2 linked regions of the Methylobacterium currus genome follow. The protein of the gene in region 1 interacts with the protein of each later gene in a pairwise test. Links are inferred from orthologs where the notes say so. Each region holds a gene or a part of one and is shown on either strand. Other genes may lie near its edges. The genes, in order: DA075_RS12045 and DA075_RS19955.

Region 1 (3,766 bases):
GCGGCGCCGAGGACAAGATCGCCGCGATGGAGGAGGCGGGCATCCGCGTCTCGCCGTCGCCGGCGCGCCTCGGCAAGACCCTGGTCGAGGTCCTGAAGGGCTGATCCGTCCGCCAGGACGCACATGCCCTTCGCCTCGCGCATGGCAGGCGTGGCGTGCGGGATTCGCGTCCCGCACCCACATCGCAAGCAAACGTCAACTCTCTTGAGTTCGTAAGACATCCTGGCGCCCGGCCTCCCGGGCGCCCCCACCGTCGACGGACCGCCATCCTCCCGCCCCACGAGAGGGCGAGAAGCCGGCCCCCCGATCGACCAGCGCGGATAGACAGATCGCCATGGCACGCCAGGACGCGAACGACGCCCTCCTCGGAACCTCGTTCCTCTACGGAGGCAACGCCGACTACATCGAGGAGCTCTACGCGACCTACACCCGGGATCCCAACGCGGTGGATCCCGAGTGGCGCAGCTTCTTCTCCAGCCTGAAGGAGGAGAGCGCGATCGTGGTCAAGAACGCCGAGGGCGCGTCCTGGACAAAGCCGAACTGGCCGGTCGCCGCCAACGGCGAGATCGTCTCGGCGCTCGACGGCAACTGGGCGCAGATCGAGAAGGCGGTCGGCGAGAAGATCAAGGCCAAGCAGGAGGCCAAGGGCCAGACGGCCACCCCGGCCGACGTGCTGCAGGCCACCAAGGATTCCGTGCGCGCGATCATGCTGATCCGCGCCTACCGCATGCGCGGCCACCTGCACGCCAAGCTCGATCCCCTCGGCCTGCAGCCGCGCGGCGACCACGAGGAGCTGCACCCGCAGCATTACGGCTTCGCCGAGGCCGACTGGGATCGCCCGATCTTCCTCGACAACGTGCTCGGGCTGGAATTCGGCACCATCCGGGAGATCGTCGCGATCCTGGAGCGGACCTACTGCCAGACCCTCGGCGTGGAGTTCATGCACATCTCCGATCCGGAGGAGAAGGCCTGGATCCAGGAGCGCATCGAGGGCAAGGACAAGGAGATCTCGTTCACCGAGCAGGGAAGGCGGGCGATCCTCAACAAGCTGATCGAGGCGGAGGGCTTCGAGAAGTTCCTTGACCTGAAGTATACCGGCACCAAGCGCTTCGGCCTCGACGGCTCGGAGGCGATGGTCCCGGCGCTCGAGCAGATCATCAAGCGCGGCGGCGCGCTCGGCGTCACCGACATCGTGCTGGGCATGGCCCACCGCGGCCGCCTCAACGTGCTCGCCAACGTGATGTCGAAGCCGTTCCGGGCGATCTTCCACGAGTTCAAGGGCGGCTCGTCGTCGCCGGCCGAGGTCGAGGGCTCGGGTGACGTGAAGTACCATCTCGGCGCCTCGAGCGACCGGGCCTTCGACGGCAACACCGTCCACCTGTCGCTGACCGCCAACCCGTCGCACCTCGAGATCGTTGATCCGGTGGTGCTCGGCAAGGTGCGCGCCAAGCAGGACCAGACCGGCGACGAGCAGCGCACCACCGTGCTGCCGCTCCTGATCCACGGCGACGCCGCCTTCGCGGGACAGGGCGTGGTGGCGGAGTGCTTCGGCCTGTCGGGCCTGAAGGGCCACCGCACCGGCGGCTCGATCCACTTCATCATCAACAACCAGATCGGCTTCACCACCGATCCGCGCTTCTCGCGCTCCTCGCCCTACCCGTCCGACGTGGCGAAGATGGTCGAGGCGCCGATCTTCCACTGCAACGGCGACGACCCCGAGGCCGTCACCTTCGCGGCCAAGATCGCCACCGAGTACCGGCAGAAGTTCCACAAGCCGGTGGTGATCGACATGCTCTGCTACCGCCGCTTCGGCCACAACGAGGGCGACGAGCCCGCGTTCACCCAGCCGAAGATGTACCAGATCATCCGCAAGCACCCCTCGACCCTCGAGAGCTACGGCAAGCGCCTGATCGAGGGCGGCGTGGTGAGCGAGAAGGAACTCGACGAGCGCAAGGCCGAGTTCCGCGCCACCCTCGACAGCGAGTTCGACATCGCCACCGCCTACAAGGCCAACAAGGCCGACTGGCTCGACGGCCGCTGGTCGGGCCTGAAGGCGGTGCGCGAGGACGAGGACGATCCGCGCCGCGGCCGCACCGGCGTGCCGGCCGACACCCTGCGGGAGATCGGGAAGGCCATCACCACGGTGCCGCAGGACTTCCACCTGCACCGCACCATCCGGCGCTTCCTCGACAACCGCGCCAAGGCGATCGAGACCGGCGAGGGCCTCGACTGGGCGACCGCCGAGGCGCTGGCCTTCGGCTCGCTCCTCACGGAGGGCCACCGGGTCCGCCTGTCGGGCCAGGACGTCGAGCGCGGCACCTTCTCGCAGCGCCACTCGGTGGTGATCGACCAGGAGAACGAGGAGCGCTACACGCCCCTCAACCACATCAAGGACGGCCAGAGCCGCTACGAGGTCATCAACTCGATGCTCTCGGAGGAGGCGGTGCTCGGCTTCGAGTACGGCTACTCGCTGGCCGAGCCGAACTCCCTGGTGCTGTGGGAGGCGCAGTTCGGCGACTTCGCCAACGGCGCGCAGGTCGTGGTCGACCAGTTCATCTCGTCCGGTGAGCGCAAGTGGCTGCGCATGTCGGGCCTGGTGATGCTGCTGCCGCACGGCTACGAGGGCCAGGGGCCGGAGCACTCCTCGGCCCGTCTCGAGCGCTACCTGCAGATGTGCGCCGAGGACAACATGCAGGTCGCCAACTGCACGACGCCCTCGAACTACTTCCACATCCTGCGCCGCCAGCTGAAGCGGGACTTCCGCAAGCCGCTGGTGCTGATGACCCCGAAGTCGCTCCTGCGCCACAAGCGGGCGGTCTCGGCGCTGGCCGACATCGCCGAGGGCTCGACCTTCCACCGGGTGCTGTGGGACGACGCCGAGAAGGCGCAGGACGGCGTGAAGCTGCCTAAGGACGACAAGGTCCGGCGCGTCGTGCTCTGCTCGGGCAAGGTCTATTACGACCTCTTCGAGGAGCGCGAGAAGCGCGGCATCTCCGACGTGTACCTGATGCGCGTCGAGCAGCTCTACCCGTTCCCGCTGAAGTCGCTCGCCACCGAGATCTCGCGCTTCCGCAACGCCGAGGTGGTGTGGTGCCAGGAGGAGCCCAAGAACATGGGCTCGTGGGCCTTCGTCGAGCCCTACCTGGAGTGGGTCCTCAACCAGGCCGGCTCCGCCTCCAAGCGTCCGCGCTACATCGGCCGCCCGGCCTCGGCCTCGACCGCCGTCGGCCTGATGTCGAAGCACCTCGACCAGCTCCAGGCCTTCCTCAACGAGGCCCTGGCGGTCTGATCCCGCGTCACCGGCGCCCCGCGAGGGGCGCCGCCTGATCCTTTTTTTCGGGCGATGCGCATCGCCCCAACCCCGACGGAAGACATGGCCACCGAAATCCGCGTCCCGACGCTCGGCGAGTCCGTGAGCGAGGCCACGATCGGCCGCTGGTTCAAGAAGCCCGGCGACACCGTGAAGGCCGACGAGCCGCTGGTCGAGCTCGAGACCGACAAGGTCACCCTGGAGGTCAATGCCCCGGCCTCGGGCCAGCTCGGCGACATCGTCGCCAAGGACGGCGAGACGGTGGAGCCCGGCGCGCTCCTCGGCTCGATCGTCGAGGGCGGCGCCGGCGCCGGCAACGGCGCGGCCGCCCCGAAGGCCGAGGCTCCCAAGGCCGAGGCCCCGAAGGCCGCCGAGGCGCCCGCCAAGTCCTCCTCCGCCTCCTACGGCAGCCATGGCGACGCCGCCCCGAAGGGTCACGCCTCGGGCGACAACGGC
Region 2 (3,170 bases), 1.8 Mb from region 1 along the record:
GTCCCGCCCCGGCTGAGCCCGCACGGGGTTGAACACGATCCGCATGAAGAAGCGGCCGGTCTCGACGTCGTCGAATTGCTGCGCGTCGAGGATGTTGCAGCCGGCCTCGAACAGGTAGGCCGACACGCCGGCCACGATCCCCGGGACGTTGGTGCAGGAGAGGGAGAGGACGTAGGAGGGAGTGGTCATGGGAATTTCAGGTCGGGAACGGGAGTCGCTCCCGCCCTAGGCGATCGTCTCAGGCGCGTGAAGCCCCGGAATGCCCGCACCGGGGCCGTCCTTCACGAAAGCGATCCGATCCCACGTCACGCCGGGCCGGCCGAGCTGGGCATCCTCGTCCGTCCGGCACAGGATGCAGCGCAGGCCGTGCTCCCGGGCGAGGTCGATCGTCTCGGACGCGGACACGTCGAACATCCGGCGCCCGGGCGGCACGGGACCGTGGCGCAGCGACAGCGCCATCACGCCCCCGGCCCGCATCAACGCCACGAGGCGCGGCATCGCGCGCCGCCGCTCGGCCTCGTCGAGATGCATCCAGACGGCGGTGAGCATCACGACATCGAAGGCCTCACCGTGCCGGGCGAGCGCGGGCAGGTCCGGCAGGCCGTCGTCCAGCCATTCGATCTGCGGCGAGGGATGCAGGGCGATTGCCCGAAGGCGCAGCTCGGTCGTCGGCTCGACGGCGGTCACCCGGTAGCCGAGGGCGGCGAAGCCCGCCGCGTCGCGCCCGGTTCCGGCGCCGATATCGAGGAGATCGGCCGGCGGCGCGGGCAGGAGCGGCAGGATCGCGGCATGGATGTCCGGGAAGGCGATGCTCTCGTAGCGCGAGACCAGCGCTTCGGCCTCGGCGGCGTAGCCGGCCGTGCTGCTCGCGCCCGTCATCCCTCCGCCTCCAGTTCCCCGCTCACCATCAGCCACTCCTCCTCCGCGGCGCCCAAGGCCGACGCGGCCTCCGCGCGCATGCGGGCGAGCTCGCCGGCCTTGGCGGCGTCGGTGCGGAAGGCGGTGCCGTCGGCGAGCGCGGCGTCGATCTTGGCGATGGCGGCCGAGAGCTTCGCCATCCGCGCCTCCACCGTCTCGAGCTTGCGGCGCAACGGCGCCAGGGCCGCCCGGCGCTCGGCATTGGAGCGGCGCTCCACCGCCTTCGCGCCGCCGGTGGATTCCTGGGTCTTCGCGGCATCCGTCTCCGGGCCGGCGAGCACCAGGCGGCGGTAATCGTCCATGTCGCCGTCGAAGGGCTTCACGGTGCCGTTGCGGACGAGCCAGAGGCGGTCGGCGCAGGCCTCGACCAGGAACCGGTCGTGGCTCACCAGGATCACCGCGCCCTCGTAGTCGTTGATCGCCTCGACCAGCGCCTGCCGGCTCTCGATATCGAGGTGGTTGGTCGGCTCGTCGAGGATCAGGAGGTGCGGCCCGTTGAAGGCGGCGAGGCCCATGAGCAGCCGCGCCTTCTCGCCGCCGGAGAGCTGCGAGACCGGGGTGTCGGCCTTGTGTCCGGGGAAACCGAGGCGGGCGGCAGCCGCCCGGGCCTTCGCCTCCGGCACGTCCGGCATCAGGTCGCGGACATGCGCATAGGCGCTCTCGGCCGGCCGCAGCTCGTCGAGCTGGTGCTGGGCGAAATAGGCGACGTTCATCTTGCCCCAGCGCCGCACCTCGCCCGACAGGGGCTCGAGCCGCCCGCCGATGAGCTTGCAGAAGGTCGACTTGCCGTTGCCGTTGGCCCCTAACAGGGCCACCCGGTCGTCGGGGGCGAGCGTGAGGTTGAGGCCCGTCAGCACCGTGCGGTCGGGATAGCCGGCCTGGACCCGCTCCATCGCGACGAGGGGCGGGGAGAGGGCGCGCTCCGGGCTCGGCAGGTGGATCACCGGCACGTCGTCCTCGATGAGCGCCGCGATCGGCTCCATCTTGGCCAGCCGCTTCATCCGCGACTGGGCCTGGCGCGCCTTGGTCGCCTTGGCCTTGAAGCGATCGACGAAGCTCTGGAGATGGGCGCGCTCGGCCTCCTGCTTCACCCGCGCCTTGGCCTGGAGCGTGCGCTTCTCGGCGAGCTGGCGGGCGAAGGACGTGTAGCCGCCGCGATAGAGCGTGAGCTTGCCGCGGTCGAGGTGGAGGATGTGGTCGACCGAGGTGTCGAGGAGGTCCCGGTCGTGGCTGATGATCAGCGCGGTGCGGGGATAGCGCTCAAGATAGTCGTAGAGCCAGAGCGTGCCCTCGATGTCGAGGTAGTTGGTCGGCTCGTCGAGGAGGAGCAGGTCCGGCTCGGAGAAGAGCACGGCGGCGAGCGCCACCCGCATCCGCCAGCCGCCGGAGAAGTCGGAGCAGGGCCGCGCTTGCGCCTCGGCGTCGAAGCCGAGGCCGTGCAGGATCGCGGCGGCGCGGGCCGGGGCCGAGTGGGCGTCGATGTCGACGAGGCGGGTCTCGATCTCGGCCCGGCGCAGGCCGTCCGCGGTCTCGGCCTCGGCGAGCAGCCGCGCCCGCTCGGTATCGGCGGCGAGCACCACCGCGTGCAGGGTCTCGGGGCCGGCCGGCGCCTCCTGCGCCACGCCGCCGATCCGCGTGCCCTTCGGCAGCCCGATCGTGCCGCCTTCCGTGGGGATCTCGCCCTGGATGATGCGGAACAGGGTGGTCTTGCCGGCGCCGTTGCGGCCGACGATCCCGACCCGCGCCCGTTCGGGCAAGGCGAAGCCGGCTTGGTCGAGGATCAGGCGGTCGCCGATCCGGTAGGTGAGGTCGTTCACGCGGAGCATGGCGGCGTTGTGGGGGCGGCGCGACCGGGAGGCAAGGGGCGGGGAAGCGGGACGGCGCGTGTTGACAGCGCGGGCCGCCGCACCGTGTAAGCGGAGCGATGACAGCCGAGCCCGGACCCGCCATGACGTCCCCCTCCGCGACGCTCGCCTCAGAGACGCTTCCCTCCGAGACGCTCCCCTCCGGGACGCTTGGCCGGCTCCTCTCCGAGCGGCGGGCGCTGATCGGCATCGTCGGCCTCGGCTATGTCGGGCTGCCGCTGGCGCTCGCCGCGCTCCGGGCCGGCTTCTCCGTGCTCGGCTTCGACGTCGATCCCGGCCGCGTCGCGGCCTTGAACCGGGGCGAGGGGGCGTTTCACCACATCCCGGGCGAGGCTCTGGGTCCGGCGCTGGCGGCGGGCACCTTCGCGGCCACCGGCGACATGGCGC

What was found.
Region 2: the proteins of DA075_RS12045 (region 1) and DA075_RS19955 interact in binary tests that used the Escherichia coli proteins (3 or more experiments, as listed by UniProt). The link is inferred for Methylobacterium currus from one-to-one orthologs.

Annotation. Positions count from the first base shown.
Region 1 is NZ_CP028843.1:2,533,088-2,536,853, reverse strand. What follows is about bases 34-3,489. They hold DA075_RS12045 (2-oxoglutarate dehydrogenase E1 component), read left to right. Parts: upstream 34-334; coding sequence 335-3,289; downstream 3,290-3,489. Other genes in these bases: odhB (2-oxoglutarate dehydrogenase complex dihydrolipoyllysine-residue succinyltransferase), read left to right, coding at 3,374-3,489; sucD (succinate--CoA ligase subunit alpha), read left to right, coding at 34-104. In the rest of the region: more of sucD, read left to right, coding at 1-33; more of odhB, read left to right, coding at 3,490-3,766. UniProt on the Escherichia coli protein: E1 component of the 2-oxoglutarate dehydrogenase (OGDH) complex which catalyzes the decarboxylation of 2-oxoglutarate, the first step in the conversion of 2-oxoglutarate to succinyl-CoA and CO(2).
Region 2 is NZ_CP028843.1:4,289,578-4,292,747, forward strand. What follows is about bases 311-3,170. They hold DA075_RS19955 (ABC-F family ATP-binding cassette domain-containing protein), read right to left. Parts: upstream 2,745-3,170; coding sequence 876-2,744; downstream 311-875. Other genes in these bases: DA075_RS19950 (class I SAM-dependent methyltransferase), read right to left, coding at 311-879; DA075_RS19960 (nucleotide sugar dehydrogenase), read left to right, coding at 2,867-3,170. Outside these bases: purU (formyltetrahydrofolate deformylase), read right to left, coding at 1-189; more of DA075_RS19950, read right to left, coding at 226-310. UniProt on the Escherichia coli protein: Genetic data indicate it may be involved in ribosome assembly or function.